DNA from 3 places in the Rhizobium sp. CC1099 genome. Region 3 is predicted to be linked to each of the others. Evidence: riboswitches for the same ligand, from Rfam matches in the RefSeq annotation. Region 3 holds a riboswitch; each other region holds the start of a gene.
The links. Region 3 has a riboswitch for thiamine pyrophosphate ahead of thiC (phosphomethylpyrimidine synthase ThiC). Riboswitches for the same ligand answer to the same signal wherever they lie in the genome.

Region 1 (4,279 bases), on a different replicon from region 3:
AGATCGAGGTCGTTGGTTGGTTCATCGAGGATCAGAAGGTTGGTCGGGCGCGCGAGGATGCGCGCCAGCATCAGCCGCGCGCGCTCACCGCCTGACAGGTTCCTGATCGGCGTGCGCGCCTGCTCCGGCTGGAAGAGGAACTCCTTCATGTAGCCGGTGACGTGCCGTTGCTCCCCGTTCACCAGCAGATTCTCGCCGCGCCCGTCGGTCAGGTAGTGCGCGAGCGTATCCTCCAGATTGAGATCTTCGCGCTTCTGGTCGAGCGTTGCAATCTCGAGATTGGTCCCGAGCTTCACCGTGCCACTGTCCGGCGAAAGCTGTCCCGTCAGCATCTTCAGAATCGTCGTCTTGCCCGCGCCGTTTGGTCCGACCAGACCGATGCAATCGCCGCGATGGACGCGGATTGAGAACGGCGCAACAATTTGACGGTCATCGAAAGTCTTGGTGATCTTTTCCGCTTCGATCACCAGCTTGCCGGATTCCTGCGCATCGGACACCGCAGCCTGCACGGTCCCCTGCGGCCCCTTGTGGCCACGATGCTGCGAGCGCATGGTCTGCAACTCGCCGAGGCGTCGCATGTTGCGCTTGCGCCGAGCGGTTACGCCATAGCGCAGCCAGTGCTCCTCGCGTTCGATCGCCTTGCCGAGCTTGTGCTGCTCCAGTTCTTCCGCCTCGAGCACCTGATCGCGCCAGGCTTCGAAATGGGCAAAGCCACGGTCGAGCCGCCGCGACATACCCCGGTCGAGCCAGACGGTCGCCGTAGAGACCTTTTCGAGGAAACGGCGGTCGTGGGAAATCAGGACCAGCGCGCTGCGGCTTTTCTGAAGTTCGCCTTCCAGCCATTCAATGGTCGGAAGGTCGAGATGGTTCGTCGGCTCATCAAGCAGGAGAATATCCGGTTCAGGCGCCAGCACGCGGGCAAGCGCTGCGCGTCGCGCTTCGCCGCCGGAGAGGTTCTTCGGGTCCTCTTCGCCAGTAAGGCCGAGATGCGAGAGGAGGTAGGTCACGCGATAAGGATCATCGCCCGGCCCAAGACCGGCTTCCGCATAAGCCTGCACCGTCTTGAAACCGGCGAAATCCGGAGCCTGCTCCAAATAGCGCACCGTCGAGGATGGATGGCGGAAAACCTCGCCCGATTGCGCTTCAACGATGCCGGCCGCAATCTTCAGAAGGGTCGATTTGCCCGACCCGTTACGGCCGACCAGACAGATCTTGTCGCCCGGCTCGACCTGCAGGGCCGCGCCGGCCAAGAGAGGCGTTCCGCCGAAGCTTAGGAAGATATCGGCGAGTTTCAGGATGGGAGGGGCCAAAAATCAGACTCCGGAAAAATCATAAGGGCGGGCAAGGACAATCGCCCGGCCGCTGCCGAGCCTAAAACGAACCTTGCCTTCCGCGACGTTGGAAATGGTACGCGAGGAGCCGAAGGGCAAATGAAAATCGATGAGCGGATACCGGGCATTCTCGATGTAAAGACCATGAAGTTCGCTGAAGCCGGACACCGAAAACAGGCTGTTCTTCGGCAAATCGAGCTCAATTTTACCAGCGAGAAGCGGCACGGCCTCCTCCGTTCCGGAGGTCAACAGAATGTCGAAACCCTGTTCGGCAAGGCTGACGGCGTAAAGCAGGAGCTGCAGCGCGTGGTCCGAGCGCTCGCCACTGAGCGCACCGGCAAGGACAAGTCGCCGTGCGCCGCGCGCAATCGCCTCCGACACGGCGATTTCACCATCCGTTGCGGCCTTGGCGGCCGGGTAGGGCTGTTTCGGGACATGCGGAAATGCGCCCTCCAGATCCGGCGGCGTCGAGTCGAAATCCCCGACCCAAAGCTCCGGCACCACGCCAAGCGCTGCTGCATGCCGCATACCGCCGTCGGCGGCGATGAAGCGGCTGCCTGAAACGGCAGAACGCAGGCGCTCGGTCAGGGCGAGTTCGCCGCCGAGCAGGATCGTGAAAGTGGATTGGCTCATGGCATTGCCCATAGCGCAAAGCAGGGGCCAAGGGAAAGGGGCTACGGTCAGCGCGCTTCGCCCTTGTCATAAAGCCTTCATGGCGATACATCTGCCGACGCTCTAACGGGGTGCCTGGATGTCCGCAAGGATACCGGCTGAGAGGCATCGAGCCAACCCGCGGAACCTGATCCGGTTAACACCGGCGGAGGGATTAGACGCGTGACATTCGGCAACGCCCTTTTCCCCTTCAAAAGAAACTCAAGGAGGAGGCGCACCATGTCCGGCCGCACATCGATCATCTCTTCGCTGACCGCAGCATTTTTCGCCGCGACGCTCGGCTTGTCTGCCGCGCACGGCGCGGAAAAGACGCTCACCATATACACTTACGAAAGTTTCACGTCCGAATGGGGACCCGGGCCGAAGGTCAAGGACGCTTTCGAGAAGACATGCGGCTGCACGGTCAATTTCGTCAGCGTCGCCGATGGCGTCGCCCTGCTTTCGCGCTTGAAGCTCGAGGGAGCTTCCACCAAGGCTGACGTCGTCCTCGGTATCGACACGAACCTCGTCACCGAAGCCAAGGAGACCGGCCTGTTCGACGCAAGTGGCGTCGATGTCGGCGCGCTGAAGGTGCCGGGCGGCTTCGTGGACGATGTCTTCGTTCCCTACGACTACGGTCACTTCGCGATCATCTACGATACGCAAACGATCAAGGACCCGCCTCAGAGCATGAAGGATCTGGTCGAAGGTGATCCTTCGCAGAAGATCGTGATCGAAGATCCGCGAACCTCGACGCCGGGCCTCGGCCTGCTGCTCTGGGTCAAATCCATTTACGGCGACAAGGCGCCGGAAGCCTGGGGCAAACTCAAGAACCGCATCCTGACGGTCACGCCCGGCTGGTCCGAGGCCTATGGCCTGTTCACCAAGGGCGAGGCGCCGATGGTGCTGTCTTATACCACATCCCCTGCCTATCACATGGTGACTGAGAATACCGATCGCTACCAGGCCGCAGCCTTCTCGGAAGGCCACTATATCCAGATCGAAGTCGCGGGCCTTTTGAAGAATGCGCAGGACAAGGATCTTGCCCGCGACTTCCTGAAATTCATGATGACGCCCGGCTTCCAGGATACCATCCCGACGAACAACTGGATGATGCCCGTTTCCGCAACCTCCAAGCCGCTGCCGGATGCCTTTAGCAAGCTCGTCAATCCGGCCAAGACCTTCCTGATGAGCTCCGACGAGGTCGCCAGAAGCCGCAAGGCCTGGATCGACGAGTGGCTTGCGGCGATGAGCATGAACTGATGCTGCAGACCGCAGCCGAACGGCAGCGTGCATTGACCGGCGGGGCGATCAGCCTCGCCGCCGTCACGTTGTTTGTCGGACTTGCAGCGTTCTCGTTGCTTTTTGCCGGAGGCGGCGCTGCCATCGTCGGCATTCTTTTCGATCCTTATATTCTGCGTGTGCTGCGCTTCACGCTGCTGCAGGCGCTGCTTTCGACCGCACTTTCCATCGTCTTCGCGATTCCGGTCGCACGCGCGCTCGCTCGCCAGCCGCATTTTCTAGGGCGCATCTGGATCATCCGCCTGATGGCGGTTCCTATGGGGCTGCCGGTTCTGATCGGCGCACTCGGCTTGATCGGGATATGGGGCAGGCAGGGGTTGTTGAACTCGCTTATGATGAAGATCGGGCTTGACGAACCGGTGAGCATCTATGGGCTAACCGGCATTCTTCTCGCCCATGTCTTCTTCAACCTGCCGCTTGCCTGCCGCCTGATGCTTGCAGGTCTCGAACGCGTGCCCGCCGAATACTGGCTGATGGCAAGCGGCCTCGGCATGCGGCCCCGCTCGGTCTTCCGCTTCATTGAATGGCCGGCGATCCGCCCGCTCATTCCTGGGATAGCCGGATTGATCTTCATGCTCTGCGCCACCAGCTTCACGTTGGTGCTAACCCTCGGTGGCGGCCCGGCAGCAACCACGATCGAGGTCGCGATCTACCAGTCGCTCCGTTTCGATTTCGACCCCGGCCGCGCAATCGCGTTGTCGCTCCTGCAGATCGCGCTGACGGCGATGATCCTCGGCGCGATGGCACTTTTTCCGCCTGCCGGAGACGAGGGCCTGACCGAAGGCAGAGACATCAAGCGGCTTGATGGCAAAGGGCAATGTGCCAGATTGGCCGACAGTCTGCTCTTGCTGATCGCCGTGCTCTTCCTCGGCCTCCCGCTTGTGTCGATCATCGCCGCCGGGTTGCACGCCGATCTCATAAAGCTGCTGCAGGAGCCGATCTTCTGGCAGTCAGCCGGGATGAGCTTGGCGATCTCGCTTTCGGCCGCTCTGCTC
Region 2 (4,279 bases), 250 kb from region 3:
CTCCACCATTCGCATGCCGCTGCAGACGCGGGTTTATCTCTACGTGTCGCTGACGCTGATTGCGGCGCTGGTTCTCATCCCGTTGCTGACGACGGCGCTCGGCGGTTTCAAGACGCTGGGCGACCTGCGCACCAATCCCTTTGGGCTCCCTGCAGAGTGGCAATGGTCGAATTATACCGATATCCTCTTCGGGGAGCGATACTGGCTGCAGATCTTCAATTCGCTGGTCATTGCAGCGCTCACGGTCTCTCTCACGCTGATCGTCTCGTCGATGGCCGCCTTCACCTTTGCGCATGTCCGTTTCTTCGGCTCGTCGTTCCTGCTGAACTATTTCCTGCTCGGCCTGATGTTTCCGGCAGCAACGGCGATCCTGCCGCTCTTCATCCGCATCCGCGATCTGGGTCTTCTCGATACCTATTGGGGCGTGGTGCTGCCGCAGGTCGCATTCGGCCTCGGCATGAGCATCCTGCTTTTCAGGAATTACTTCCGAAACCTCCCGGAAGAATTGTTCCAGGCGGCCTTTGTCGACGGTTGCGGCTATCTGCGCTTCTTCTGGTACATCTCGCTGCCGCTTGCGCGGCCGATCGTTGCAACCGTCAGCATCATCTCCTTCGTTGGCAGCTGGAACAGTTATATCCTGCCGCTGATCATGCTGAATTCGGAATCGAAATATCCGTGGCCGCTCGGCATCATGGTCTATCGTGGCGAGTATGGCACCGAATGGCAGCTGGTGCTCGCCTTCATCGCGCTTACCATCCTGCCGACGGTGATCGTGTTCTTCGTCGCCCAAAGGCATATCATCGCCGGTCTGACCGCTGGTGCCGTGAAGATCTAAGCAGACCTGTGCATCATGCCCAGAGCTGATGAAAATGCTGAACCGGACCGTGGCCCGAACCGACGCTGAGCGTGCCGGCTTTGGCAACGGCGGCAGCCAGGTAATCTTTGGCTGTAGCGACCGCGGCCTCGAGCGATCCGCCCTTTGCGAGTTCTGCTGCAAGCGCGCTCGAAAGTGTGCAGCCGGTGCCGTGCGTGTTCTTCGTCGGAACGCGTGGCGCTTCAAACCAGGTAATCCCGCTTTCGCTTACCAGGACGTCAGGGCTTTGCATCCCGCCAAGATGGCCGCCCTTTACGAGAACGGCAGAGGGACCAAGCGCACGCAGCTTTTCCGCTTGCCGCTCCATTGCATCTCGGGTCCCTGCGGCCGGCTCTCCGAGCAGAGCGGCGGCTTCTGGCAGATTGGGGGTAAGAAGCGTTGCGAGCGGCAAAAGCCGGGTCTTGAGAAAGTCGATGGCTTCAACATCAAGGAGGGCAGCACCTCCTTTGGCAATCATCACCGGATCGAGCACGATCGGTATGCCGCGGTGCGGCAAAAGGGCATTGGCGACAGCTTCGGCAATCGGTGCATTGGCGATCATGCCGATCTTGACCGCATCGACACGGATATCGGCGAAGACCATGCCGATCTGCTCGGCGACGAAGTCAGCGGGAACTGCATGCACGCTGGAAACGCCCTGGGTATTCTGAGCCGTCAAGGCCGTCAAAACGGCCATGCCATAGGTGCCGCGCGCCGAACAGGTTTTCAAATCGGCCTGGACGCCCGCGCCGCCCGAAGGGTCGGAGCCGGCAATGGAAAGAACGTTGCATATCATGCGCGTGCCTTTCGGATTGCGTCAGTAATGCTCGCGGCAGCCTGCCGCGGATCGGGCGTGCCACAGATAGCAGATACGACCGCGAGCCCCTTTGCCCCTGCCGCAAGCACATATTCCGCATGGGTCGCCTTGGGGCCGCCGATCGCGACCCCTGGTACGCGGCAGGCCCTCGCGCGCCTTGCCACGCCATCGATGCCGATCGGAGGCTTGTGATCCGGTTTTGTCGATGTGGCAAAGACAGGACCGATACCGGCATAGTCGACGATTGCCGGGTCGACGGCCGCGGCCATTTCCTCGGTTTCCACCGAAAGTCCAAGGATCATCGATGATCCGATCTGTTTGCGCGCGTCGCGGGCGGCCATGTCATCTTGGCCGACATGCAACCCATCCGCCTCGATCGCAATTGCAGCCTCGGCGTCGTCGTTGACGATCAGAAGGGCGCCGGTTTCGGCAAGCGCGGCTTTCAACGCTCGGCCGGTCTTGACCCGGCCTGCCGTGCCTGCCTGTTTATCGCGCAGCTGTATGATCGTTGCTCCGCCGGAAACCGCGGCGAGCGCCGTCTTGACCATGCCGATACCGGCGCACAGATCCGGGTCGAGGACAAGATAAAGGGAAAGATCGAAACGCTTCATCTCGATGTTACTCTTGCCGCAGCATCGAGTGCGGTTCCATCGAGCTGCGCAAGCGCGTCAAGGAGGCGCCATGAAAGGGAACCGGGCCTGATATTCATCGCGACGTAGTTGGTGATGCAATGCACGAGCGGCGGCGGCTCGCGCATGGCAGCGAAGAGTTGTCCGGGTGAAGTTCGTATCGGCATTTGCCCCTTTCTGGCGGGGCAAATGCGCGGGGAGCCGGACTGAATAAACAAGGCTCCGAGCGACTCCCTCCGCCAGCATTATCCGGTTCAGGTTCGAAGGGTACTTCTCAGCCCGTCTTGCAACGAACGCCCCTGTCTCTCATCGTGGTCTTCATTGCAGACAAATCTCTGGCTGTCACCCCTAAAAAAAGCATGGCTGTATTGCCTGAAGTCAGATCCCGCTACCAACATCTGCCCTTTGAGAGCCTGATGGGAGAAAGGCGGGAATAAAGACGTTTTCATGCCGCTCTTTTGTCGAACTATGGCGGCTCCTTTTTCGGCGGGCGGCGGAGTTGCAAGCTTCGATGACGGCGATGACAAGAACGAGCCCGGACGCTCAATGCTCCGATATTTGTTGGGACTCTCCGGCGCGTTCGGCCGGAATGCACACCCACTCGGGGCGACTGCGATCATGTATTGCGTAATCGTTTTCGTTAAATATTCTGGCTACATCGTCAAAATTCTCGGTAACTTCCACCACTATAAGTGGTCTTATATTCGCTAGACAGTGCGAACTACCGAGAAGCACGCGGTGTTCGGCACCCTCCACATCTATCTTCAGCAGCGCCGGACGAAGGCCCGTCTCTTCCAAGAACGTGTCAAGCTGCATCATCTCGACCGTGACGGATTCCATCAGCGCATCGCTGAACGCATTTTCTCGGGTTTGTTCAAAATTTTTATAGTTTTTGTCCAATGAATTGTTCTGTCCCGACAGGCCTTCTATCCAAAATTCCACGGGGCCATCGAGATCTCCACACGCGGCTTCAACGATTTTAATGTTCGCAAAGCGCTCTGTATTGGTTCGAAGATACGGCAAATTGTTGGGCCCAGGTTCGAAAACAATAACAGTACCGTCATCGCCAACAATCTTTGCTAAATGAACCGAAAGATAGCCGATATGGCCGCCGAGCTCGACAACGGAATCTCCGGGCTTTGCAAGTTCGGCGAGCGTCTTCATGATATGCTTCTCGCGGTGCTTCCCTTTGAACCAATATCCCCGATGTTTATAAAGGTTTAATCTTATGGGCGCATCGCGCCACCAATGATGGCGCACGATAATATCGCGCGTTCCCCAAGTGCGAAGGACATGGAGTGCAACTCGCCGCAGAGGGCGGTATCTCGCCAGACTTCGCAGCGGCATCGTACGGTCTCCGATCGAAGATGTTTGAAGGACAAGCTCTCCAAGCTTGGAAGTTACTTCACTTTTTTGCGTTTTAGAATACCTTAAACCGACGGAGGCGTTGGCGATGAGCTTAAATGACGTTACATCGGCTGATAAAATCGATGAACGCGCAAGGGGGCATGGGCAACCTGCGGTCGCGACAATTTCGCAGTCTTTGGAGTTATATGCATTTTTTGCTGCTATATTTCTATGCTCGATGAATTATTTTAGAAGTGAATATATTTATTTCACGCTTGCAGATCTGTCTTTTCTTCTTTGCTTTTCTCTCGCTGTTGCGAACGCGAATATTGTCGTCAATGTCATTGGCAAGCTGAGCACGGCCGCCTGGTGTATTGGGCTTGCCTTGCTGCTTTTGGGGTTGACTGCAAGCAGCATCGTAAGCCCAGGGCCGGAACGCGGACTCGTGGTCGTCCTGCAGTATTTCTACGCGTATTTTATTGTGCTGCTTTTGTTTGGGGGAAGGAGCTATGACGAGCTCTTAGCGGCGGCAAAGATTTATGTCTCTTCGATATTTATAATTTGTATACACGGTATCTTTCTCATTCATGTTATTGGAGAGACAAATACGCAGTTCGTCACCGGGAGCGGACG
Region 3 (4,279 bases):
TGCGCTGAACATCGGGGCAGCAGGCCGCGTCCTGATCGACGGCAAGGCGTACGATATCGCGAAATACGATTGCCTATATATCGGCAAGGGCGCGGTGGACATCCGCTTTGAAAGTGCTGATGCCGGTAATCCCGCCAAGTTCTACCTCGTTTCGACGCCGGCACATCAACCGCATCCCACGGTGCTCTTGACGCGCGAACAGGCTCGGCATCTAACGTTTGGCGAAGCGGCAACTGCCAACAAGCGATCAATCTTCCAGTTCATCCATCCCGAGGTCTGCCAGTCCTGCCAGCTCACCATGGGACTGACGATGCTGGAGCCGGGCAGCATCTGGAACACCATGCCGAGCCACATCCATGACCGGCGCATGGAAGCCTACCTATACTTCGATCTCGATACCGATCAGCGCGTCTTCCATTTCATGGGCGAACCGCAGGAGACCCGGCACATGCTGGTCGCAAACGAGCAGGCGATCATCTCGCCTCCATGGTCGATCCATTCGGGTGCTGGCACCAAGAATTACAGCTTCATCTGGGCGATGGCCGGTGACAACAAGAGCTTCACCGACATGGATCAGATCGCGATCGCAGATTTAAGGTAAGTCCAATGGCAAATCCATTTGATCTTTCCGGCCGCGTGGCCATTGTCACGGGCGCCAATACTGGCATAGGGCAGGGCATTGCGATGGCGCTTGCGGAAGCAGGTGCCTCGATTGCCGCCGTCGGCCGCTCGTCTATGGATGAAACCGAGGCGATGGTCACGGAGGCTGGGGCACGCTTCCATGCCATCAAGGCCGATCTTGGCACGATCGCGCCGGTAAAGCGTATCGTCGCCGAAACGCTCTCGGCCTTCGGTGCACTCGACATCCTCGTCAACAATGCCGGTATCATTCGCCGCGCCGATGCGATCGACTTCACCGAGGAAGACTGGGACTCCGTCATCGACACCAATCTCAAAACGGCCTTCTTCCTATCTCAGGCCGCTGGCCGCCACATGATCGAAAAGGGCAGGGGCAAGATTATCAACATCGCCTCGCTGCTGTCCTTCCAAGGCGGCATCCGGATTCCGTCCTACACGGCCTCGAAGAGCGGCCTTGCCGGCGTCACGAGGCTGCTTGCCTGCGAATGGGCAGGCAAAGGCGTCAACGTCAACGCCATCGCGCCCGGCTACTTTGTCACCAACAACACGACGGCGCTCCGCGAAGATCCGGACCGCAGTACCGCCATTCTGGCACGCATCCCGGCAGGGCGGTGGGGAGTGCCCGCCGAACTGGGCGGTGCGGCGGTGTTTCTCGCCTCATCGGCGTCCGACTACGTCCACGGCACCGTCCTGCCGGTCGACGGCGGGTGGCTGGCTCGCTGACTGCAAAGGAGGGTGACTTGAGCCGCTCGTCTTGACACCGGCGACACCCGACCTTAACCTTTGAACATTCACCAGGGGGGTCCCGGCAAGGGGCTGAGATACTGCTGTCGCGCGCAGTGACCCGTTGAACCTGATCCAGTTCATACTGGCGTAGGGACGGTGCGAGCGCTCGAAAGCTTGGAATTCACGCGTGGAATCCATGCCGGCGTCTTTCCATCATTCCGGCTGAGGACTGGGTCTCCAATCACAACTTGGAGCCTCAAACCATGAATATTGCCGCAAAGACCATTACCCCGACCGTTACCACCGGCCCTTTGCCGGCATCCCGCAAAGTTTACGTTGCGGGAGATATCCATCCCGGCATTCGCGTGCCTATGCGCGAGATCAGCGTTCATCCGACCGCAGGCGAGCCGCCAGTCGCGGTCTATGATTCGTCTGGCCCCTATACGGTCGAGGGGGCCGATATTCGCATCGAAGAGGGCTTGCCTCAGCTTCGGCGCGACTGGGTGCTGGCCCGCGGCGACGTCGAGGCCTATCAGGGTCGCCACGTGCGCCCGGAAGACAATGGTTTTGCCAGCGGTGAGCGGCTGACGCCCGAATTTCCCGGCCAGCGCCAGCCGCTGCGGGCCAAGAACGGCAGGGCCGTCACCCAGCTTGCCTATGCGCGTGCCGGCATCATCACGCCGGAAATGGAATTCATCGCCATCCGCGAAAATCTCGGCCGAAAGGCACACGGCGAGGCCATGGTTCGCGACGGCGAAAGCTTCGGTGCCCATATCCCCGACTATGTCACACCTGAATTCGTCCGGCAGGAAGTGGCCTCAGGCCGCGCGATCATCCCCGCCAACATTAATCATCCAGAGGCCGAACCGATGATCATCGGCCGCAACTTCCTGGTGAAGATCAACGCCAATATCGGCAATTCCGCCGTCACCTCGTCGATGGCCGAAGAGGTCGAAAAGATGGTTTGGGCGGCGCGCTGGGGTGCCGATACGGTCATGGACCTTTCGACCGGCCGCAACATCCACAATATCCGCGAATGGATCATCCGCAATTCGCCATTGCCGATCGGTACCGTGCCGCTCTACCAGGCGCTGGAAAAGGTCGAAGGCATTGCCGAGAACCTGACATGGGAGGTTTATCGTGACACGCTGATCGAACAGGCGGAACAGGGTGTCGACTATTTCACCATTCATGCCGGCGTGCGGCTCCACTATATCCCGCTGACCGTCAACCGGGTGACCGGAATCGTCTCGCGCGGCGGCTCGATCATGGCGAAGTGGTGTCTGCATCACCACCGTGAGAGCTTTCTTTACGAGCATTTCGAGGAGATCTGCGATATCTGCCGCGCCTATGACGTCTCCTTCTCGCTCGGCGACGGCCTGCGGCCGGGCTCGATTGCCGATGCCAATGACGCAGCGCAGTTCGCCGAGCTCGAAACCCTTGGCGAACTGACGAAGATTGCCTGGGCGAAGGACTGCCAGGTGATGATCGAAGGGCCAGGCCATGTTCCGATGCACAAGATCAAGGAAAACATGGACAAGCAGCTTGCCGTCTGCGGCGAGGCGCCCTTCTACACGCTCGGCCCTCTGACGACGGATATCGCACCCGGCTACGACCATATTACCTCAGGCATAGGGGCTGCGATGATCGGTTGGTTCGGGACGGCCATGCTTTGCTATGTCACGCCAAAGGAGCATCTGGGGTTGCCCGATCGGAATGATGTGAAGATCGGGGTCATCACCTACAAAATCGCAGCGCATGCCGCCGACCTCGCCAAGGGACATCCGGCCGCGCGTCTTCGCGACGATGCACTGTCACGCGCCCGCTTCGAGTTCCGCTGGGAGGATCAGTTCAATCTCTCCCTGGACCCGGAAACAGCCCGCAGCTTCCATGACGAAACGCTGCCGAAAGAGGCGCACAAGGTCGCGCATTTCTGCTCGATGTGCGGCCCGAAATTCTGCTCCATGCGAATTTCGCACGACATTCGCGCCGAGGCGCAGAAGGAGGGCTTGGATGCGATGGCGGCAAAATTCCGCGAGGGCGGCGATCTCTACGTTCCGGTCGAAGCGCTTCAGCATTCGGGCGACTGAGATGCGCGTGCTTGTCAAAGGGGCCGGCGTTGCCGGCCTCTCGGTTGCCCATGCGCTTCACGCCGGCGGTGCTGATGTGACGGTCGTGGATCCGAATGAGGGTTTCAGGGGTGCCGCATCCTGGTTTGCCGGCGGGATGCTGGCGCCTTGGTGCGAGCGGGAAAGTGCTGGCGAGGCTGTGCTTCTACAGGGCCTCGATGCCGCCGACCGGTGGGAGGTAATGGTGCCGGGAGAAGTGCGACGCAATGGTACGCTCGTGGTCGCGCCGGCCCGCGATCTTGGTGAACTGCAACGCTTCGCCAGCCGTACGACCGGTTGCGAATGGCTCGATGGGAAGGCCATTGCTGGGCTGGAACCCGCCCTTGCCGGGCGCTTCCGGCAAGGCCTGTTCTTTCCTCGCGAAGCCCATCTTGATCCCCGCCGGACGCTCGCAAGGTTGAGGGAGAGGCTTGCAACGCAGGGCGTGTCGTTCGTTCGAGATGCCGACGAGGGCAGCTTCGACGACTGTGTCGACTGCACGGGTGCGGCGCAGATTGGCAAGGCCGGCGGGCTGCGCGGCGTTCGCGGCGAAATGCTCTATCTCAAGACCTGGGAGGTGGACCTTGCCCGCCCGGTTCGCCTGCTGCATCCGCGCATCCCGCTCTACATCGTTCCCCGCGGCGACGGGCTTTTCATGATCGGTGCCACGATGATCGAAACCGATTTCGACGGGCCGATTTCGGCACGCTCGTTGCTGGAACTGCTGAATGCCGCCTACGCGCTTCATCCGGCCTTTGCGGACGCAACCGTCGTCGAGACCGGGGCCGGAATCCGCCCCGCCTTCG

Region 1: linked by a shared signal. The riboswitch ahead of thiB (thiamine ABC transporter substrate binding subunit) and the one ahead of thiC (phosphomethylpyrimidine synthase ThiC) in region 3 are both predicted to bind thiamine pyrophosphate.
Region 2: linked by a shared signal. The riboswitch ahead of QA644_RS26240 (hydroxyethylthiazole kinase) and the one ahead of thiC (phosphomethylpyrimidine synthase ThiC) in region 3 are both predicted to bind thiamine pyrophosphate.

The regions. Positions count from the first base shown of each region.
Region 1 covers NZ_CP121641.1:3,717,391-3,721,669, forward strand. Annotated here, with positions in the region: gene QA644_RS18560 (ABC-F family ATP-binding cassette domain-containing protein) at 1-1,310, opposite strand, end outside; gene QA644_RS18565 (thiamine diphosphokinase) at 1,314-1,964, opposite strand; TPP riboswitch at 2,061-2,174, shown strand; gene thiB (thiamine ABC transporter substrate binding subunit) at 2,223-3,245, shown strand; gene thiP (thiamine/thiamine pyrophosphate ABC transporter permease ThiP) at 3,245-4,279, shown strand, end outside.
Region 2 covers NZ_CP121642.1:1,047,601-1,051,879, forward strand. Annotated here, with positions in the region: gene QA644_RS26225 (carbohydrate ABC transporter permease) at 1-835, shown strand, start outside; gene thiD (bifunctional hydroxymethylpyrimidine kinase/phosphomethylpyrimidine kinase) at 849-1,649, opposite strand; gene thiE (thiamine phosphate synthase) at 1,646-2,281, opposite strand; partial or broken gene QA644_RS26240 (hydroxyethylthiazole kinase) at 2,371-2,466, opposite strand; TPP riboswitch at 2,514-2,610, opposite strand; gene QA644_RS26245 (FkbM family methyltransferase) at 2,843-3,646, opposite strand; gene QA644_RS26250 (O-antigen ligase family protein) at 3,753-4,279, shown strand, end outside.
Region 3 covers NZ_CP121642.1:1,302,023-1,306,301, reverse strand. Annotated here, with positions in the region: gene kduI (5-dehydro-4-deoxy-D-glucuronate isomerase) at 1-601, shown strand, start outside; gene kduD (2-dehydro-3-deoxy-D-gluconate 5-dehydrogenase KduD) at 607-1,362, shown strand; TPP riboswitch at 1,426-1,537, shown strand; gene thiC (phosphomethylpyrimidine synthase ThiC) at 1,629-3,455, shown strand; gene thiO (glycine oxidase ThiO) at 3,457-4,279, shown strand, end outside.